DNA from 2 places in the Bacillus sp. JZ109 genome. Region 1 is predicted to be linked to the other one. Evidence: riboswitches for the same ligand, from Rfam matches in the RefSeq annotation. Region 1 holds a riboswitch; the other holds the start of a gene.
The links. Region 1 has a riboswitch for S-adenosylmethionine ahead of M1D94_RS12905 (phosphoadenylyl-sulfate reductase). Riboswitches for the same ligand answer to the same signal wherever they lie in the genome.
Positions count from the first base shown of each region.

Region 2: linked by a shared signal. The riboswitch ahead of M1D94_RS01135 (5-methyltetrahydropteroyltriglutamate--homocysteine S-methyltransferase) and the one ahead of M1D94_RS12905 (phosphoadenylyl-sulfate reductase) in region 1 are both predicted to bind S-adenosylmethionine.

Region 1 covers NZ_CP096388.1:2,447,190-2,458,370, reverse strand. The annotation lists gene carB (carbamoyl-phosphate synthase (glutamine-hydrolyzing) large subunit) at 1-3,006, shown strand, start outside; gene pyrK (dihydroorotate oxidase B electron transfer subunit) at 3,003-3,773, shown strand; gene M1D94_RS12920 (dihydroorotate dehydrogenase) at 3,773-4,708, shown strand; gene pyrF (orotidine-5'-phosphate decarboxylase) at 4,677-5,396, shown strand; gene pyrE (orotate phosphoribosyltransferase) at 5,393-6,025, shown strand; SAM riboswitch class I at 6,170-6,275, shown strand; gene M1D94_RS12905 (phosphoadenylyl-sulfate reductase) at 6,440-7,141, shown strand; gene cysP (sulfate permease) at 7,153-8,217, shown strand; gene sat (sulfate adenylyltransferase) at 8,266-9,414, shown strand; gene cysC (adenylyl-sulfate kinase) at 9,427-10,020, shown strand; gene cobA (uroporphyrinogen-III C-methyltransferase) at 10,119-10,892, shown strand; gene sirB (sirohydrochlorin chelatase) at 10,895-11,181, shown strand, end outside.
Region 2 covers NZ_CP096388.1:208,316-219,496, reverse strand. The annotation lists gene M1D94_RS01180 (DUF4352 domain-containing protein) at 274-816, shown strand; gene galE (UDP-glucose 4-epimerase GalE) at 891-1,910, opposite strand; gene M1D94_RS01170 (CcdC protein domain-containing protein) at 2,139-2,612, shown strand; gene M1D94_RS01165 (sensor histidine kinase) at 2,630-3,853, shown strand; gene yxjL (two-component system response regulator YxJL) at 3,840-4,496, shown strand; gene pepT (peptidase T) at 4,546-5,778, shown strand; gene M1D94_RS01150 (hypothetical protein) at 5,883-6,011, shown strand; gene M1D94_RS01145 (hypothetical protein) at 6,301-6,564, shown strand; gene M1D94_RS01140 (LURP-one-related/scramblase family protein) at 6,693-7,181, shown strand; SAM riboswitch class I at 7,247-7,353, shown strand; gene M1D94_RS01135 (5-methyltetrahydropteroyltriglutamate--homocysteine S-methyltransferase) at 7,435-8,568, shown strand; SAM riboswitch class I at 8,637-8,743, shown strand; gene M1D94_RS01130 (5-methyltetrahydropteroyltriglutamate--homocysteine S-methyltransferase) at 8,821-9,957, shown strand; gene M1D94_RS01125 (3-hydroxybutyrate dehydrogenase) at 10,009-10,782, opposite strand; gene M1D94_RS01120 (succinyl-CoA--3-ketoacid CoA transferase subunit B) at 10,799-11,181, opposite strand, start outside.

The DNA of each region.
Region 1 (11,181 bases):
CCTGAATTCCTGACACGAATCATCAGAAAAGAGCGCCCAGATGCCATTCTTCCTACACTCGGAGGCCAAACCGGTTTGAATCTTGCGGTTGAGCTTTCTGAAAGAGGTGTTCTGGCAGAATGCGGCGTCGAAGTGCTTGGCACAAAACTGTCTGCGATTCAGCAAGCTGAAGACCGTGACTTGTTCAGAACATTAATGAATGAACTGAACGAACCGGTGCCTGAAAGTGAGATTATCCACTCCCTTGAAGAAGCAGAAAAATTCGTCAGTCAAATTGGATTCCCTGTCATTGTCCGCCCGGCATATACATTAGGCGGAACAGGCGGAGGCATCTGCTCGAATGAGACAGAGTTAAAAGAAATCGTTGAGAACGGCTTGAAATTAAGCCCGGTACACCAATGTCTGCTTGAAAAAAGCATCGCCGGCTATAAAGAAATCGAGTATGAAGTCATGAGAGACAGCCAGGATCACGCCATTGTCGTTTGTAACATGGAAAACATTGATCCAGTTGGAATCCATACTGGAGACAGTATTGTTGTCGCGCCGAGCCAAACGCTCAGCGATCGCGAGTATCAGCTCTTGCGGAATGTATCGTTAAAACTGATTCGCGCGCTTGGGATCGAAGGCGGATGTAACGTCCAGCTCGCCTTAGATCCAGACAGCTTCCAATATTACATTATTGAAGTAAATCCGCGTGTCAGCCGTTCATCTGCTCTTGCATCAAAAGCAACGGGATACCCGATAGCAAAGCTCGCTGCTAAAATTGCAGTCGGACTTTCATTAGATGAAATGATGAACCCGGTGACAGGAAAAACATATGCAGCATTTGAACCTGCTCTTGACTATGTCGTATCCAAAATTCCGCGCTGGCCGTTTGATAAATTTGAATCAGCAAACAGAAAGCTTGGCACGCAAATGAAAGCGACAGGTGAGGTCATGGCAATCGGCCGCACGCTTGAAGAGTCATTGCTGAAGGCAGTGCGTTCGCTGGAAGCGGATGTGTATCATCTTGAATTGAAGGACGCCGCTGACATTTCAGATGAGCTTCTTGAAAAGCGAATTAAAAAGGCCGGTGATGAACGCTTATTCTACTTAGCTGAAGCGTACAGAAGAGGCTACACGGTAGAAGACCTCCATGAATTTTCCGCTATCGATGTCTTCTTCTTGCATAAGCTGTTCGGAATCGTACAGTTTGAAAAAGAATTGAAGGCCAATGCGGGCAATACGGATGTGCTGAGACGGGCAAAAGAACTCGGCTTCTCTGATCAGTACATTAGCCGCGAGTGGAAAATGAAAGAATCTGAGCTTTACAGCTTGAGAAAACAAGCGGGGATTGCGCCGGTATTCAAAATGGTAGATACGTGCGCGGCGGAATTCGAGTCAGAAACGCCATACTTCTATAGCACATACGAAGAAGAAAATGAATCTGTCGTTACAGATAAGAAAAGTGTGATGGTGCTTGGTTCGGGTCCGATTCGAATCGGTCAGGGTGTCGAGTTCGACTATGCGACGGTTCACTCTGTATGGGCAATTAAACAAGCAGGCTATGAAGCCATTATTGTCAACAACAACCCGGAAACCGTTTCAACAGACTTCAGCATCTCAGACAAGCTGTATTTTGAACCGCTTACGATTGAAGATGTTATGCACATCATTGACCTCGAACAGCCAATGGGCGTTGTCGTACAGTTCGGCGGACAAACTGCGATTAACCTTGCTGACGAGCTTTCTGCGCGCGGAGTGAAAATCCTTGGAACTTCATTAGAAGATTTAGACCGTGCAGAAGACCGGGATAAATTTGAACAAGCGCTTGGAGAACTTGGTGTTCCGCAGCCGCTTGGCAAAACAGCCACATCAGTTGATCAGGCGGTAAGCATCGCGAGCGATATCGGTTACCCGGTATTGGTACGCCCTTCCTATGTACTTGGCGGCCGGGCAATGGAGATTGTGTATCATGAAGAAGAGCTGCTTCATTACATGAAAAACGCAGTTAAAATCAATCCGCAGCACCCTGTATTAATTGACAGATACTTGACAGGAAAAGAAATTGAAGTCGATGCAGTATCCGACGGTGAAACAGTCGTCATTCCGGGAATTATGGAGCACATTGAACGTGCGGGCGTTCACTCCGGAGACTCAATCGCTGTTTATCCGCCTCAGTCTCTCACAGAGGACATCAAGAAAAAAATTGAACAATACACGATCGCATTGGCTAAAGGGCTGAATATTGTCGGTTTGCTCAATATTCAATTCGTCTTGTCGCAAGGCGAGGTGTACGTGCTAGAAGTGAATCCGAGATCAAGCAGAACCGTACCGTTTTTAAGCAAAATTACGGGTATCCCAATGGCGAATCTCGCAACAAAAATCATTCTTGGTCAAAAGCTGGCTGCGTTTGGCTATACAGAGGGCCTTCAGCCTGAACAGCAAGGTGTATTTGTAAAAGCGCCGGTCTTCTCCTTTGCCAAGCTGAGAAGAGTGGACATTACGTTAGGGCCTGAAATGAAATCAACAGGTGAAGTCATGGGGAAAGATTCGACACTTGAAAAGGCGCTCTACAAAGCCTTGATTGCTTCAGGTATTCAAATCCCGAACTACGGTTCCGTGCTTTTAACAGTAGCTGATAAGGACAAAGAAGAAGGGCTTGCCATTGCTAAGCGGTTTCACGCGATCGGCTACAACATTTTAGCGACGGAAGGAACGGCAGGCTACTTGAAAGAAGCTTCCATTCCAGCGAAGGTCGTCGGGAAAATCGGTCAGGATGGCCCGAACCTGCTTGACGTCATCAGAAACGGAGAAGCGCAGTTTGTCATCAATACGCTGACAAAAGGAAAGCAGCCGGCAAGAGACGGTTTTAGAATCAGACGTGAATCAGTAGAAAATGGTGTTGCCTGCCTAACATCTTTAGATACGGCAGAGGCGATATTGCGAGTGCTGGAAAGCATGACATTCCGTGCTGATCAAATGCCGGAAGTCAACACAAATCAGGAGGCGGCAGTCACTATATGAAAAAAGCGTATTTGACAGTATGTTCTAACCAGCAAATTGCAGACCGGGTGTATCAAATGGTTCTGAAAGGGGAGCTTGTCCAAGGGTTTACAACCCCTGGACAGTTCCTTCATCTTAAAGTGAGCGAAGCGGTTACGCCTCTTTTGAGAAGACCAATCAGCATCGCAGACGTCAACTTTGAAAAAAATGAAGTCACCATCATTTATCGGGTAGATGGGGAAGGGACAAGACTCTTGTCACTGAAGCAGCAGGGAGAATTTGTGGATGTCCTCGGGCCTTTGGGAAATGGCTTTCCTGTTAATGAAGTTCAACCCGGAAAGACGGCTTTGCTGGTAGGAGGCGGAGTAGGTGTGCCGCCTCTCCAAGAGCTGTCGAAACGCTTGAATGAAAAAGGGGTAAATGTCATCCACGTTTTAGGATTCCAATCGGCAAAGGATGTTTTTTACGAGGAAGAATGCCGGCAGTACGGAGACACGTATGTGGCAACAGCTGACGGAAGCTACGGGGAAACCGGATTTGTCACAGATGTGATTAAACGGAAAAATCTAGAGTTTGATATCCTCCTCAGCTGCGGGCCGACACCGATGCTCAAGGCGTTAAAACAGGAATATGCCCATAAAGAAGTATATCTGTCCATGGAGGAACGAATGGGCTGCGGAATCGGCGCATGCTTCGCGTGTGTGTGCCATACAAACGAAAGTGAGACATCCTATGTAAAAGTATGTCTCGACGGGCCTGTATTTAAAGCTCAGGAGGTGGCGCTGTAATGCTAGAGGTGAAATTGCCGGGACTTGATTTGAAAAACCCAATCATTCCTGCATCAGGCTGCTTCGGTTTTGGAAAAGAATTTTCACGTTTTTATGATTTGTCTTGTCTTGGAGCCATCATGATTAAGGCTACGACAAAGGAGCCGCGCTTTGGGAATCCGACGCCGCGGGTAGCTGAGACTGGTGCTGGAATGCTCAATGCGATCGGTCTCCAAAATCCGGGGCTGGATAGCGTGTTGCATAATGAGCTGCCGTGGCTTGAGCAGTTTGATACGCCGATCATTGCCAATGTCGCAGGTTCTCAAGTCGAGGATTATGTTGAAGTTGCAGAGCATATCAGCAAAGCGCCTAATGTTCATGCTCTTGAATTGAATATTTCCTGCCCGAATGTGAAAACAGGCGGAATCGCTTTTGGCACGAATCCTGAAATGGCTGCCGATTTGACAAAAGCGGTGAAAGAGGTTTCGAATGTACCCGTTTATGTGAAGCTTTCTCCGAACGTGGCCAATATCACAGAAATTGCATTAGCGATCGAGGAAGCGGGAGCGGACGGTCTTACGATGATCAACACACTAATTGGCATGAGACTCGATTTAAAAACCGGCAAACCGATATTAGCGAATAAAACAGGGGGACTTTCGGGTCCTGCTGTGAAGCCGGTTGCCATTCGCATGGTGTATGAAGTCAGCCAGATGGTCAATATCCCGATTATCGGAATGGGAGGCGTGCAAACGGCTGAAGATGCCCTGGAATTTCTTCTCGCGGGAGCAAGCGCAGTCGCTGTCGGAACAGCAAACTTTGTGAATCCTTTTGCATGTCCAGAGATTATTGAACAGCTCCCATCTGTTTTGCGCCAATACGGCTATCAATCAATTGAAGAATGCATCGGAAGGAGCTGGAATCATGAAAAACAACCTGCCCATCATCGCGCTTGATTTTGCATCAGCTGAAGAAACACTCGCGTTCTTAGCTCCTTTTCAGCAAGAACCGTTATTTGTAAAGGTTGGAATGGAGCTTTTTTATCAAGAAGGGCCATCGATCGTGAAACAATTAAAAGAAAGAAACTGCGAGCTGTTTTTAGATCTAAAGCTTCATGACATCCCGACTACTGTAAACAAAGCGATGAAGCGCCTTGCCAGTCTCGGAGTAGATCTCGTCAATGTTCATGCTGCCGGGGGCAAAAAAATGATGCAGGCAGCTCTCGAAGGCTTAGAAGAAGGTACGCCGGCTGGAAAAAAACGTCCGTCACTGATCGCGGTAACCCAGCTGACAAGCACATCTGAACAAATCATGAAAGATGAACTGCTAATCGAAAAATCTCTGATTGATACGGTTGTGCACTACAGCAAACAGGCGGAAGAGAGCGGACTGGATGGAGTGGTCTGCTCTGTTCATGAAGCAAAAGCCATTTATCAAGCGGTGTCGCCTTCATTTCTGACGGTCACTCCGGGGATCAGAATGTCTGAGGACGCTGCGAATGACCAAGTCCGCGTAGCGACGCCTGCTATTGCAAGAGAGAAAGGTTCATCAGCGATTGTAGTAGGACGCTCGATTACAAAAGCGGAAGACCCGGTAAAAGCCTATAAGGCTGTCAGACTTGAATGGGAGGGAATTAAATCTTGAAACAAATCATCGCAAAACATCTATTAGACATCCAAGCTGTATTTTTACGCCCGAACGAGCCGTTCACATGGGCAAGCGGCATTTTATCTCCAATCTACTGTGACAACCGCCTTACGCTATCTTTCCCAGAGGTCAGAAATGATGTCGCCTCAGGCATCAGCAAGCTTGTCAAAGAGCATTTTCCCGAAGCTGAAATGATTGCGGGAACAGCAACCGCGGGTATTCCTCATGCTGCTCTTGCGGCTGACCGTTTGAATCTTCCGATGTGTTATGTGAGGAGCAAGCCGAAGGCGCACGGTAAAGGCAATCAGATTGAGGGAGCTGTGCAAGAAGGGCAAAAAACAGTCGTCATTGAAGACTTAATCTCCACAGGAGGCAGCGTGCTTGAAGCTTGTGCAGCTTTACAAGCGGCCGGCTGTGAAGTGCTTGGTGTCGTCTCAATCTTTACGTACGGACTTCCTAAAGCGGAGGAAGCCTTCGCAAAGGCAGAACTGCCATACTACTCATTAACTGATTATGATACGCTCACAGAGGTCGCGCTTGAAAACGGAAATATTCATTCAGATGATCTAAAAAAGCTGCAAACATGGAAACGAAATCCCGAGTCAAAAGATTGGTTTAAAAAATAAAAAATAAATTCAAATGATGTAAAGAGGCTTCAAAGCCTTGCTGTACTTGAAAACAGGCTGTGGGGCCTGTTTTTTTATTAATCCTATAAAAAAAGTCGGGTTGACTTATGTTAGAATTGTGCTAAAATTTACTACAAATCTAAAAACTTATCAAGAGCGGCTGAGGGACTGGACCTATGAAGCCCGGCAACCTGCATAGTTTGTAAGGTGCTACTTCCAGCAAAATGAATTCCATTTTGAAAGATAAGGGCTGCATGCTGTTCCTGTCTTTCTTTCCGCCGGATTGAAAGTTTTTTATTTTAAGAGGAAAAAAGGCTGTCTGTGATATCAGCAGCCGCGAATCACATTACAATTGGGAAAAGACAACCGGCAGAAAGCTACTGTTTGTTTGTCTCCGAAAGGAGGAAAGAAGAAATGTTAACGTACGATAATTGGGAAGAACCAACGATTACATTTCCGGAAGACGATCCTTACAAAGGAGCGCTGTCAGTTTTAAAATGGGCATACGGCCATTACGGCAATCAGCTTGTTTATGCCTGCAGTTTCGGAATTGAGGGAATCGTTCTGATTGACTTAATTTATAAAGTGAAAAAAGACGCAGAGATTGTGTTTCTTGATACAGGACTTCATTTTAAAGAAACCTATGAAACAATTGAACGAGTGAAAGAGCGTTATCCGGGTCTTAATATCATCCTGAAAAAACCAGACCTCACCCTTGAGGAACAAGCCGAAGAACATGGTGACAAACTGTGGGAAAGAGAGCCGAATCAGTGCTGCTATCTTAGAAAGGTCGTTCCTTTAAGAGAGGCGCTTTCAGGACATCCAGCCTGGCTTTCCGGCCTGCGTCGTGATCAAGGGCCAAGCCGTGCCAATACGAATTTCTTAAACAAAGATGAAAAATTCAAGTCAGTAAAAGTTTGCCCGCTTATCCATTGGACTTGGAAAGACATTTGGAGATACACATCCCGGAATGAACTGGACTACAATCCGCTTCATGACCAAGGATATCCAAGTATTGGCTGTGCGCCTTGCACTGCTCCCGCTTTTACAGCAGAGGATTTGCGCTCAGGCAGATGGAATGGTATGGCGAAAACAGAATGCGGACTGCATGAATAAGGAGCTGCAAAATGGAATTAGCCGCTATTTTATTTAGCTTGTTTTTCGCGATGAATATTGGTGCAAGCGGCGCTGCAGCTTCGATGGGGGTTGCTTACGGCTCCGGAGCCATCAAAAAGAAAACCTACGCTTTGATCCTATGCGCAGTCGGTGTCTTTGCCGGGGCGGTCATTGGCGGAGGCGAGGTTGTAAAAACAATCAGCTCCGGCATTATTCCTGAGCAGACGATTACACTGACGATTGTTTGCATCATTATTGGAGCTGCTGCCCTGTCGCTCTTTACTGCTAATCTGCTCGGCATTCCTTTGTCGACAAGTGAAGTAACAGTCGGCGCGGTTGTCGGCGTGGGAGTGGCTTATAAAGTATTGTTTGTGAACAATCTTCTGATCATTGTGTCATTTTGGGTTTTTGTCCCGCTGTTCGCTTTCGGCTTCACCTATTTCGTATCTAAGCTGTTTCGTTATTTTAAGATTGAAGTAAAATCTTCTAAAAAGCAAAAAATCCTCGGTATTGTTTTGTTAGTTGCCGGATTTTTCGAAGCATTCTCTGCAGGCATGAATAACGTGGCGAATGCTGTTGGCCCGTTAGTAGCTGCCGGTGTGCTTGATGTCGGAAAAGGAACCTTGTATGGAGGAGCTTTTGTTGCTCTTGGCGCACTGTTATTAGGCCGGCGTGTGTTAGAAACAAACGGGAAGAAAATTACAAGATTCTCCAAAGGAGAAGGCATTCTCTTATCCGGTACAGGAGCGGGACTGGTGATCATCAGTTCTGTATTTGGGATGCCGGTGCCCTTGGCGCAAGTCACGTCATCGTCTATTATCGGAATAGGCATGGCAAAAAACGGGCCGAACGTGTTCCATAAACAAGTTGTTCAAACGATGCTGAAGGTATGGATCGTATCGCCGTTTTTATCTTTATCGATTTCTTATCTGCTTGTATCCTTGTTTTTAAAAGCAGATTATTATTCGATCTTTATCATGGTAAGTGTGCTTTTAGCGGCGGGGGGTGCCGTCAGCCTGACAAAGGCCATTCGTAAAGAGAGACGCTCAGTCCACGAACAAGGCGGGGGAATCTGATCATTAATCTGAGTAATTTTATAAGTTAACTAGGAGGAGATGGATATTATGAGCTTAGCACCACACGGAGGAACATTAGTAAACAGAGTAGATGAATCATATGATGTGAGCGGCATCCAAAAAGAAATTGAACTTGATTTAATTTCTTTCGCGGATTTGGAATTGATCGGTATCGGTGCATACAGCCCGATTGAAGGTTTCTTTAATGAAAAAGATTACGTATCTGTAGTCGAAAACATGCGTCTTTCTTCCGGCGTTGTCTGGTCTCTTCCGATCACGCTTCCGGTCGATGCGCAAAAAGCAGCGGAACTGTCACTTGGTGAAAAGGTAAAGTTAACGTATGAAGGAGAAACATACGGCGTTATCCAAATCGAAGACCTGTACGTGCCTGACAAACAAAAAGAAGCTGTCAATGTGTACAAAACAGATGAACAGGAGCATCCGGGTGTTAAAAAGTTGTTCAGCCGCGGCAATACATATGTCGGCGGGCCGATTACGTTGATTAAAAAAGCTTCAAAACAGTTCCCTGAATTTACATTTGAACCGTCAGAAACGAGACGCCAGTTTGCGGAAAAAGGCTGGGAAACCATTGTCGGTTTCCAAACAAGAAACCCTGTTCACAGAGCGCATGAATACATTCAAAAAACGGCTCTTGAAACAGTAGACGGCTTGTTCTTGAATCCGTTAGTAGGTGAAACAAAATCTGATGACATTCCAGCTGATGTACGGATGGAAAGCTACCAAGTGCTTCTTGATCATTATTACCCGAAAGATCGCGTTTTCCTTGGTGTCTTTTTAGCGGCGATGCGTTATGCAGGCCCGAGAGAAGCAATTTTCCACGCGCTTGTCAGAAAGAACTACGGCTGCACACATTTCATCGTCGGCCGTGATCATGCAGGTGTAGGCGACTATTACGGAACATACGAAGCACAGGAACTGTTTGACACATTTAAACCTGAAGAACTCGGAATTACACCGCTGAAATTTGAGCACAGCTTCTTCTGTAAAAAATGCGGAAATATGGGAACAGCGAAAACATGCCCTCATGGCAGAGAGCATCACGTCATTTTATCAGGCACTAAGGTAAGAGGCATGCTGAGAGACGGTGTGCTGCCCCCTGCTGAATTCAGTCGAAAAGAAGTCGTAGAAGTGTTAATCAAAGGGATGAAGAAAAAAGAAGAAGTAGGCGTATCTTAAGGAGGACTGGCAGTGACAAATCGCGATATTGTATGGCATGAAGCCTCTATCACAAAAGAAGAGTATCAGCAAAAAAACAAGCATAAAAGCTCCATTCTCTGGCTGACAGGGTTAAGCGGCTCAGGCAAATCAACCATTGCCAACGCCGCTGCGAGAGAATTGTTTGAGCAAGGCTACCAAGTGATTGTGCTGGACGGGGATAATATCCGTCACGGCCTAAATAAGGATCTTGGTTTTTCTGATGAAGACCGAAAAGAAAACATCCGCCGGATCGGAGAGGTGGCGAAGCTTTTTGTTCAGCAGGGAACCATTGTGATTACTGCTTTTATCTCTCCTTTCCGCGAGGACAGACAACAGGTTCGCGAGCTTGTGGAAGCGGGCGAATTTAATGAAGTCTACATTAAATGCGACCTTGATATTTGTGAACAAAGAGATCCGAAAGGGCTTTACAAAAAAGCAAGAAACGGAGAGATTCCGTTCTTTACAGGAATTGATTCACCTTATGAAGAACCGGAAGCTCCAGAGCTCGTTCTTGATTCAGGACAGCATGACCGTGAAGCGTGTAAAAATCAGCTGATCGAGTTTGTTAAACAAAAATTGAGCTGAATATGATCTGCTGCGTTCTTCTCAGGTGCCGGAATGCAAGCGAGAACATCATCACAGCGAATGCTCTGGAAGAACTCGAATAGATCGGGGGAAATACGATGGGGAAAGTATATATTGTAGGAGCGGGTCCCGGTGACCCTGATCTGCTGACAATTAAAGCGCTGAAAGCCATTGAAAAAGCTGATGTCATCTTATACGACAGATTAGTAAATAAAGAGATTTTACAATATGCCAAAGAGCAAGCAGACCTGATCTACTGCGGGAAGCTTCCGGATTTTCATACGATGAAGCAGGAAACCATCAATCGGTTTCTTGTAAAGTATGCGCAAAAAGGGAAAACCGTTGTCAGGCTGAAAGGCGGAGACCCTTTTGTGTTCGGCAGGGGGGGAGAAGAAGCGGAATGCCTCTCTGAAAACGGAATTCCGTTTGAAATCATCCCCGGCATTACGTCTGGAATCGCGGCAGCCGCTTATGCCGGGATTCCTGTTACTCATCGGGAGGCGGGCTCTAACGTCGCTTTTGTAACGGGTCACTATAAAAAAGAAGAAGATTTTGAGGAAAAGTGGAAAGCGCTGGCTACAGGAATTGATACACTTGTCATCTATATGGGTATCAAAAACGTGCAGCAGATTGAGAGAAAACTCCTTGAAAATGGCCGGGACGGTTCTACGCCGGCAGCCTTTATTCATTGGGGAACAACGGACAAGCAAAAATCTGTTTTTTGTACAGTTGACACCCTTTCAGAAACGGTGATAAAAGAAAATATTACAAATCCGAGTTTAATTGTCATTGGAAATGTTGTAAATTATCACTATAAGCTGGAATGGTTTGAATCTGAACTGAAAAAACAAGATTTAAGCGAGGCGTTGTAAAAATGAAACAAGCAATTTTATATGTCGGCCACGGCAGCCGGGTCAAAAAAGCGCAGCAAGAAGCCGCAGCCTTTTTGGAAGGATGTAAGGCCCACATCTCTGTGCCAGTACAAGAAATCAGCTTTTTAGAGCTTCAGGAGCCGGCAATTGAGACAGGATTTGAAGCATGTGCGAAGCAAGGCGCCACTCATATCGCAGTGGTGCCTCTGCTTCTTTTAACAGCTGCGCATGCAAAACATGATATTCCGGAAGAAATTGCCCGTGCTGCATCTCGATATCCATCAGTCCG
Region 2 (11,181 bases), 1.9 Mb from region 1:
TATTAAAAAAGAACAGATATAACCGATAAGAAAAAAAGCATATATTTTACAAGCGAATTTAACTATAAATGATAATAATTATAAGAAATTCATAATTTTATATTGACTAAGTGAAATAATATAGGCATTATAGTACATATGTTTCGTACATTTTATTACATAGGAGGAAATATAATGGCAGGAAAACTAGTACCCTGTAAAGCTTGCGGTCAAGAAATTGCAAAGGGTGTAAAAAAATGTCCTAACTGCGGTAAGGATCAACGTAACTTTTTTATGCGACATAAAATCATTACGTTTATTCTCGCAGTTGTTGTCATCATTATTATCGGTAATATGATTGGCGGCGGAGGCGGCTCAGAAGCCACTTCCAAAACATCAAGCAGCAGCAAAGCAGAAACTGAAAAAACATACAATATCGGTGATACCGTAAAAACTGAAAAAACTGAAGTGACAGTTACGAAGGTAGAGGACAGAGATACTGTCGGTACTCAATATGTTGAAAAGAAAGCATCTGATGGTGGTACAATTGTAGCAGTTCAATATACAATTAAAAACGTATCTAAAAAGCCGATTAGCTCTTTTTCAATTCCAACTGTTAAATTAGTTGATGCTGATGGCACTTCTTATGATGCTGATATCGATGCTTCTTCAACCTATGCAACTGAGACAAAAGTTGACAACTCTAAAATATTAAGTGATCTAAATCCTAATATTAAAGTAACAGATGTGAAAGCATTTGAGGTGGACAAGGAAGCTTATGCAAAAGGCACTTGGAAACTAAAATTCAGTAATGATGTTATTGTGAAAATCAAATAACAGCTAACAAGGGTGCCTGTTCAGGCACCCTTGTTCTTTAAAAAAGGCCTTCTCTATTGAGAAGGCCTCCATTCTTATTCCGCACTCTTATACCCATTCACATTAGAAGACTGCCATCTCCAGGAATCAGCACACATTTCCTCAAGGCCGCGTTTCGCTTCCCAGCCTAGTTCCCGCTTGGCTTTCGCAGGATCTGCAAAGCATGTGGCGATGTCTCCCGGACGGCGGTCCGCAAAACGGTATGGAACCTCTTTCCCTGACACTTTTTCAAAGGCTTTGACCATTTCCAGCACGCTGTAGCCTGTGCCTGTTCCAAGGTTGTATGCATCGGCTCCTGTAGAGTTCAATACTTTTTCCAGCGCCTTGACGTGGCCTTCTGCGAGATCAACGACGTGAATATAATCGCGTACGCCTGTCCCGTCTTTTGTCGGATAGTCATTTCCGAATACGCTTAATTGCTCGAGTTTCCCGACTGCTACCTGTGCCACATACGGCATAAGGTTATTTGGGATTCCGTTCGGGTCTTCACCGATCCGTCCGCTTGGATGCGCGCCGAACGGGTTAAAGTAACGAAGCAGCGCAACGCTCCACTCATTGTCGGCTGTATGCAAATCACGCAATATTTGTTCAAGCATGAGCTTCGTCTGCCCATAAGGATTTGTCGCGCCTAATGGAAAGTCTTCCGTAATCGGCGATGTTTCCGGAACGCCGTATACTGTCGCAGATGAACTGAATACGATTTTCTTGACGCCGTATTTCTCCATGGCCTCGCATAAAATAAACGTTCCTGTCAAATTGTTATGATAATATTTGAGGGGAATCGCAACAGATTCGCCGACTGCTTTTAACCCTGCAAAATGAATCACAGCTTCGATTTCATTTTCAGCAAAAACGGAATCTACCGCTTCCCGGTCCAATAAATCCGCTTCGTAGAACGTTAAATCTTTTCCTGTAATCTCCTTGACACGGTTCAGCGCTTCAGCTGAACTGTTGGACAGATTATCAAGAACAACAATCTCGTAGCCGCTGTTCAATAGTTCAACACATGTGTGGCTGCCAATGTACCCGGCACCGCCAGTAACAAGTATTGCCATGATGTAAACCCTCCTAAAAAATGACCTGTTTTCATTATATAGTGTTTAGAACCGGTCCACATCCATTTTTAAGAAGTTTAATCGTTTATTAATAGTTTTTTCATATATTATCAGCATTTTCATACCTTTATGCAGCGCGAACAAGTATAGCTGCTGAAAAATCAATCTGCCGGTTGACGTTTTCCTTTCCCTTTTTCGCTATGCTTAATGCAGAAAGGATTTGATGACATGGCGATGAGCCCATATATTTTTATTGTATTGATTCTTATTATTTTATCGATGTACCGAGAGAAAGCTGTCAGACCCGGGAAGTTGCTGATCATTCCGCTGCTGCTCTTATGGGGCGTATCAGCATCGTTTCAGCCGGCGTATTTTCATTCCGTATTACATGTGGCGATCAGCGGCATTTTATTATTAATCGGGCTGGCCTGCGGGTTTGGCATTGGGAAGATGGTAAATGTGCGGATTCACCCGGAAACCGGAAAGGTCACTTCACGCGGCTCACTTGGGAGTGTTATCCTCATTCTAGTGATACTTTCTTTGCGCATGGCCGCGAGAACATGGCTGCCTGAGAGCAACGAGATGTTTATTGCCATTATTCATTCTATGTTCTTCGTTCCCCTCGGCACCATCACAGCCCGCAACATCATGCTTTACAAAGCATACAGACGGCTGACCGCCGGCAAAGTATCCATTCAATAACCGAAAGAAGGACCAGCATGAACGGACAAACTCCGGCTCGGCACTACTACAAGAAGCTTGTGCCGAGCCTTATTCTCATTTTGAATTGCATACAATTTTTATCTCATCCAACTAAGGCTGATCCCATTTTGTTAGCATTTGTATTTGCGGTATACTTAGCATTCATTTGGATCATTCCCTATGTGGCATCCACCGCTGTTAGTTTGAGCATATTCATCGGGCTTTGGATCCTGACCGTTTTTCTTTGGGCTGTTTCCGGCCAAGAGCAGGGAGCCGCCTTTTTTTTACTCGTATTTTTAATGGTTTATGCAGCCATAAAGCTTCCTGCACGGCTGTCTTTGATCCTTACAGTGTGCCTAATTGGGGGCAATGCTTTCTTTTTGTATTCTGTTTTTGACAGCAGCTGGGACGATATCATCAGCAACATCTCGATCATGATCGGACTCTACGTCTTCTTCTCCTCCATGCGTTTCAGACGAGAAGCGAGAAAGGAGGCTGAACGGAATCATGCTGAATTGGCAAAAATGCATGTGCAGCTGGAGCATGCTCATAAAGAACTCCAGAAAGCGCATGCAGAGCTGCAGGAGGCTTCTGTTCTTTCATTAAGGTACGCGGTCCTTGAGGAACGTACAAGAATCGCCCGCGACATTCATGACAGTATCGGTCACGAGCTGACTTCTGTGATTGTTCAGCTTCAATCTCTTCCCTATATCCTCAAAAGCAGCAAGGAGGATTCAGAAAAAGTCATTCAAAATGTACTGAGTGTCGCCAGGGAATGTCTTCAAGAAGTACGGTCTGTCGTTCACCAAATGGGCCGTAGTGAATCGATGGTGGGGCTTACCGCTTTGCGGGGGCTCATTCATCAAGTGGAGGAACGGAGCGGCTTGCACGTTTCTTTAGATACTGCCGGACTGTCAGAAGAGTCTTGGCCTCCAAACGTGAGCGAAACGATCTACCGCATCTTGCAGGAAGCGCTGACCAATATCATTCGTCACGCTGACGCTTCTCATGCGGCGGCCGTCATTTCTAACGACAAGTCCCATCTCTATGTCACAATCACCGACGACGGACAATTCACCGGCAGCCTTACTTATGGATTTGGCCTGACAGGAATGAAAGAGCGCGCAGAAAAAGCAGGCGGTTCCCTTACTTTCAGTGCCGTACAGCCGAGCGGCCTGAAAATTGAGCTGTCATTGCCGCTCATGACAACGAATAAGGAGCAAAAAGATGAACAAAGATAACATACGCGTCGCGCTTGCCGATGATCAGCCGCTTGTGCGTGAAGGTTTCCGCTACGTCATCAACGCACAGACGGATATGACGGTTTCTGGTGAGGCCGGCGACGGTTGCGATATTATAGCACTCGCAAAACAAACAAAACCCGATGTCATCCTCATGGATGTCCAGATGCCGCATTGCTCAGGCATCGAAGCGGCGAAAGACATTATGTCCGCACTTCCAGATACAAAGATAGTCATTTTAACCACCTTTGACACGGAGGAATACGTATTTGAAGGCATCCGTGCGGGCGCAGTCGGCTATCTGCTGAAGGATACACTTCCTGAAGAGTTGATAGATGCGATTCGCGCTGCGGCCAGAGGCGAGGCGATTTTCCGTACAGTCACAGCTGCTAAAATTATCAGTGAGACATTTCGGGCGAAGCAACAGCCCCATCCAGAAGAACTGGCAGAGCCGTTCACCAAAAGAGAGCTTGAGGTTCTTCAGCAAATGGCCTTCGGACTGAGAAATGAGGATATTGCTGAAAAGCTTTTCGTCAGTGAAAGCACTGTGAAAACCCACGTGCACCGCATCCTGCAAAAATGCAATGCCCAAGACCGGACACAGGCAGTCGTATTTGCCATTCGAAACGGTATTGTGCAATAGAAATCTCTCATCCCGCCATGCTAAAATAAGACAAAGGAGATGATTGGAAATGAAAGAAGAAATCATTGAACGGTTTACTACATATGTAAAAGTCGACACACAGTCCGATGAATCCGTTGACACTTGTCCTTCCACACCCGGCCAATTGACATTAGGAAACATGCTCGTTGATGAATTGAAGTCCATCGGCATGCAGGATGCAGCCATTGATGAAAACGGCTATGTCATGGCAACTCTTCCCTCCAATACTGAAAAAGACGTGCCGACAATCGGCTTTCTCGCTCACGTCGACACCGCTACAGACTTTACCGGCAAAAACGTGAATCCGCAAATCATCGAAAGCTATGATGGAAAAGACATCGTTCTCAACAAACAGCTGCAGGTCACCCTGTCACCTGATCAATTCCCTGAGCTGTCCGGCTATAAGGGCCATACACTCATCACCACAGACGGCACCACCCTTCTCGGCGCAGACAATAAGGCCGGTATCGCTGAAATCATGACAGCCATGGATTACCTCATCAAACACCCTGAAATCAAGCACGGCACAATCAGAGTCGCCTTTACGCCTGATGAAGAAATCGGAAGAGGGCCGCACAAATTTGATGTGAAACGGTTCAATGCATCCTTTGCCTACACGGTTGACGGCGGGCCGCTCGGCGAGCTTGAATACGAAAGCTTCAATGCCGCTGCCGCAAAAATTACGATTAAAGGCAACAACGTACATCCCGGAACAGCTAAAGGGAAAATGATCAACTCTGCGAAAATCGCGATGAAGCTGAACAGCCTGCTGCCGGCAGACGAAGCGCCTGAATATACGGAAGGCTATGAAGGCTTCTATCACCTGCTGTCGATTCAAGGAGACGTAGAGGAAACAAAGCTCCACTACATTATTAGAGACTTTGACAAAGAGAATTTCCAAAACAGAAAAGAAACAATGAAGCGTGCCGTTGAAGAACTTCAAAACGAATACGGGCAAGACCGGATTCTGCTGGATATGAACGACCAATACTACAACATGAGAGAGAAAATTGAACCTGTCATCGAAATCGTCAACATTGCCAAGCAAGCAATGGAAAACCTCGGCATTGAACCGAAGATTTCCCCCATCCGCGGCGGCACCGACGGATCGCAGCTGTCCTACATGGGGCTTCCGACGCCAAACATCTTTACAGGCGGGGAAAACTTCCACGGCAAATTTGAATACATCTCAGTTGATAATATGGTCAAAGCCGTAAATGTCATCGTGGAGATTGCAAAGCAGTTTGAAGCGCAAGCATAATGCCAAAAGCCAGTCCAAAAAAGGACTGGCTTTTTTGTGTGAAAATGAAACATTTTAAACGCGTCCTCCGTAAAACAAGTATCAACAAATGAGGAGGAAAAACAATGACAAAACATGCAATCGCTGCAAAGAGTCTCTTGAAAAAATGGATCATTTCCAGGCCGCTTAACATGCAAAAGAAATCCAGCCCATTTCAAAAAATTAGAAAAATGTTCAAACGCTTCTTCAAATAAAACATTCAAATCCCCTAAATACAATCCGTATTCACCCGTACCGCCCAAATGCTCCGTAATTTGGGTTTTTTGTGTTCAATTCCGCAAAATAGGGTATAAACCAAACAAGCAAGAATACAGCACCCAAAAACAGGCAATTCGAATTACTCAAACTTAGGTTAAAAGTTATATAAAGGAATTTATTTTATCGTCGATAGTAACTATAGAACCAATCATCAACAAGAGCAAACAGCGTGATTCAAGACTATTTTCAGGTCATCAGGTTATACTGTTTTAGAGGGACAGTTTCTTGTTATTTATTGATTTAGAATTTTTTGAATACTTTTTGACTTTTTATCCGTACAATAGAGAGTACCAAAACTTTTTTTGGGAGGTATGTAATATGATCCTATTTATTATCATCGCATTATGCGGCTATCTTCTTTTTTCTTTCAGCAAGGACAATCGCCGCAAACCGCAAAAGACAAGCCCTCTGCCAGCAGCCGCACCTCATCACAACAACCTAATCGACCTTGACGCCATCCGCCAAAAACGCCGGATGCATCTTTCCTAATTCTATATTTCAAATGAAAAGGCTGCTGAATCACGCAGCCTTTTAAAATTGTTTTGATTTAGAGCCTGAAACCTTTTCGCCACCTATCCGTAATTTCATACAAGGCAAACCCAAAGGAGACTTCAGCAATGATCGAGTTATTTATGAAACAAAAAATGTTCTCATTTAAAGATGCATTTCACATTTATGACCGGGATGAACAAGAAACATTCAAGGTGGAGGGGCGTTTTTTCTCGTTAGGAGACTCATTACAAATGACAGACTCATCTGGGAAAACGCTCGTTTCCATAGAACAAAAACTAATGTCTTTATTGCCGCGCTATGAGATTTCAATTGGCGGGAAAACAGTTTGTGAGGTAACGAAGAAAGTAACGTTTTTCAAACCGAAATTTGTGATTTCCGGGCTTAACTGGGAAATCGATGGTGATTTATGGAGGGATGAATTCCAGCTGACGGACGGGGAAAATGTCCGGATGTCAGTGAGCAAAAAGTGGCTCAGCTGGGGTGATTCCTATCACTTGCAGATTGCAAACGAGGAAGATGTTCTGATTTGCACTGCCATCGCTATCGTGCTTGATATGGTTTTATATAACGATGAAGATGAAAGTATTCTCTAAAAAGCATTGACAATTGATCCAAAAGTAATAATATTAAGATAATTGAAATCTGAATATGAAGTTGTACCTTATCAAGAGAGGTGGAGGGACTGGCCCTATGATACCCGGCAACCGCTGTTTCAAACAGAATGGTGCTAAATCCTTAAGAACATTGCGTTCTTGCAGATGAGGCGGAGATTTGATCATTCAAGCTCTTCCTTCACAAAGGAAGAGCTTTTTACATGCTCAATATTTCAGAAAAGAGGCGAATAACATGGCTCAACAAACGAATGTTGCAGGACAAAAAACAGAAAAACAACGCAAAGCACCTTTCCGCGCCGATCATGTCGGCAGTTTGCTTCGTTCCGTTCCGGTAAAGCAAGCCCGGCAAAAAAAAGCGGCTGGTGAGATGACAGCAGAACAGCTTCGTGATATCGAAAATCAAGAGATCATCCGCATCGTGGAAAAACAAAAAGAAATCGGTCTCGATGTAGTAACAGACGGGGAATTCCGGCGTTCTTGGTGGCATTATGACTTCCTGGAAGGGCTTGACGGTGTGGAACCGTTCATCCCGGCTGAGGGGATTCAGTTCCATAACACAAAAACGAAAGCGCGCAGCATCAAAGTGACGGGAAAACTCGATTTTACGAGCCACCCAGCGCTTGCTGATTATCAATTTTTACATGAGATTGCCGGTAACGCGACGCCAAAATTGACCATTCCCAGCCCAAATATGCTGTTTTTTGGCGAAAAGGCGGATAAAGGGATTTATGACGATCAAGAGGAATATTTTCATGACCTGGCTCAAGCATACAAAAAAGCAATCAAAGCCTTCTATGATGCTGGCTGCCGTTATCTCCAGCTCGATGATACGTCATGGTCTCTCTTCTTTGAGGAAAAAGGCAGAGAGGTTGTCCGGGCGCTCGGCGGCGATCCAGAAACATTGCCATCCATATTTGCCAAAACAATTAATGATGCCGTCGCAGACCGGCCTGACGATTTAACGATCACAATGCACATTTGCCGCGGCAACTTCCGCTCAACCTGGGCGGCATCAGGAGGGTACGACGCTGTAGCGGAAACGATTTTGGACGGCTTAAACCTTGACGGCCTTTTCTTGGAATACGATGATGACCGCTCCGGAAACTTTGATCCGCTCCGTTTTGTGAAGCGCAAGGATCTGCAAATTGTGCTCGGCTTGATCACATCGAAATACGGCGAGCTTGAAAATCCTGAAGATGTGAAACGCCGTATCAATGAAGCCGCGCGTTTTGTCAGCTTGGACCAGCTATGCCTGAGCCCGCAGTGCGGTTTCGCCTCTACAGAAGAAGGCAACCTTCTGACAGAGGAGCAGCAATGGGCAAAGCTTCGCCATGTCATCGACATTGCCAACGATGTGTGGAGATAATCTATCATTGACAGAAATAGAAAATGTGTGAATAATAGATACTATCAGAAAATTTCATAAAAAGGTTTTCCTTATCAAGAGAGGTGGAGGGACTGGCCCTGCGATACCCGGCAACCGCTGTTTAACAGAATGGTGCTAAATCCTTTAGAGCAATGATTGCTCTTGAAGATAAGGTTGAGATTGTCACGCAAGCTCTTCCTTATCCAAAGGAAGAGCTTTTTTACATTTGAATGGAAAGAAGGAATGGACAACATGTCACAACAAACAACACCCGCAGAACAAAAATCACTTCAAAGAAAAAAACCGCCGTTTCGCGCGGATCAAGTCGGAAGCCTGCTAAGATCTGAGCCCGTCAAAAAAGCGCGGCTGCAAAAAGCGGCCGGCGATATTACGGCTGAGCAGCTTCGCCAGATCGAAAACGATGAAATTATCCGCATTGTGGAAAAACAGAGGGAAATCGGCCTGAACGTCGTGACAGACGGTGAATTCCGCAGAGCATGGTGGCACTTTGATTTCCTGGAAAACTTAGATGGCGTTGAGCCGTTTACTCCTGAGCAAGGCATTCAATTCCATAACGTACAGACAAAAGCACGCGGCATTAAAGTCACAGGCGATATCGACTTTTCAACACACCCAATGCTTGAAGATTACTCATTTCTCCATAGCATTGCCGGTGACGCGACGCCAAAGATGACCATTCCAAGCCCGAATATGCTGTTTTTCCGCGGGAAATTGGAAAAAGGTGCATACAAAAACGACTATCACCTTTTCCAGCATGATGTATCCAAAGCATATAAAAAAGCGATTCAAGCGTTTTATGACAGAGGCTGCCGCTACCTCCAGCTTGATGATACAGCGTGGGCCGTTTTCTTATCAGAAAAAGGCTTAAAACAAATCGAAGCGTTCGGAACAACGCCTGATGAGCTTCGCCAGCTGTTTGCGAAATCGATTAACGACGCGATAGCAGACCGCCCGGATGACTTGACGGTAACCATGCATATTTGCCGCGGCAACTTCCAGTCCACTTGGACAGCGGAAGGCGGCTATGACGCAGCAGCCGAAACCATTTTTGACGGCTTGAATCTTGACGGACTTTTCTTAGAGTATGATGATTCACGCTCAGGCGGATTTGAGCCGCTCCGTTACGTAAAACGGTCTGATCTTCAGCTTGTTCTTGGCTTAGTGACATCTAAATTCGGTGAGCTTGAAAATCCGGATGACGTGAAACGCCGTATCGAAGAAGCGTCCCGTTATGTAAGCTTAGACCAGCTTTGCCTCAGCCCTCAATGCGGATTTGCTTCAACTGAGGAAGGCAACAAGCTGACTGAAGAACAGCAATGGGCGAAGCTCCGCCATGTGGTTGAGATCGCTAATGATGTTTGGAAATAAGAAAAGAAAAAACACACTTGATTCCCTAGCGGAGCAAGTGTGTTTTTTATGTCATTGTGCGGTGTAGCCCCCATCAAGGACGACAGCCTGCCCAGTGACGCCCTTCGCCTTCTCGCTTGCCAAAAACACGGCATAATCCGCAATTTCCTTGACGGAAAGCAGTCGCTTTTGCGGCACAAGCGGAAAAATGACTTGTTCAAGTACAGAGTCGTAAGGGACATTTCTAGTTTTTGATAGATCGCTAAGCTGATTGCGTACAAGCTGGGTATCGACATAACCCGGACAGAGCGCATTGACTGTTATGCCGTGGGGCGCGCCTTCCAGCGCCCCTACTTTTGTGAGTCCAATGACGCCGTGCTTGGCGCTATTATAAGCGGATTTCCCTGCAAAGCCGACTAATCCATTAACAGACGCGATATTAATGATTCTGCCAAACTGCTGTTTTTTCATGATCGGAAAAACATGCTTCATTGCAATAAAGGGGGCCGTCAGCATGACCTTGATCAGCTGTTCAAAGGTGTCTGTCGGAAACTCTTCAATCGGAGCGACGTGCTGAATACCGGCATTGTTCACCAGAATATCCAAGCGGCCGTATTGTTTTTGGATGACGTTCACCGTATCAGCAACTTGCGCTTCCTTTGTCACATCATACGGAATGGCCGCCGCGTCAAAGCCTTCTTCTGCAAGTTTGGAGGCTGCTTTTTCACATGCTTCCGGACGGAGGTCTGAAACGATGACGCTGGCACCTTCCCGGGCGAATTCTCTTGCCATTTCGAATCCGATTCCGCCGGCAGCCCCTGTCACCAAGGCGACTTGTTTTCTCATGTCAAACACCTTCCCATTAAGAATTGAGTACAGACTGGCTTACAGCGAAATCAGCTTCTGTTTTTTCATAAACCTCTTCAATTGTGACACCATCCTGAAGCTCCGTCAGTGTCATGCGGCCGTTCACAAAATCAAATACAGCCAAATCCGTAATCAGCCTGTGCACGACTTTCTGGCCTGTCAGCGGAAGGGAGCATGTTTTTTTCACCTTTGATTCACCATGCTTATTGACGTGCTCCATGATGACAACGATCCGTTTCGCCCCGTTGACGAGATCCATAGCGCCGCCCATCCCTTTTACCATTTTGCCCGGGATCATCCAATTGGCCAAATCACCCTGCTCCGAAACCTCCATTCCACCAAGAATAGCCAAATCGATATGCCCGCCTCTTATCATCG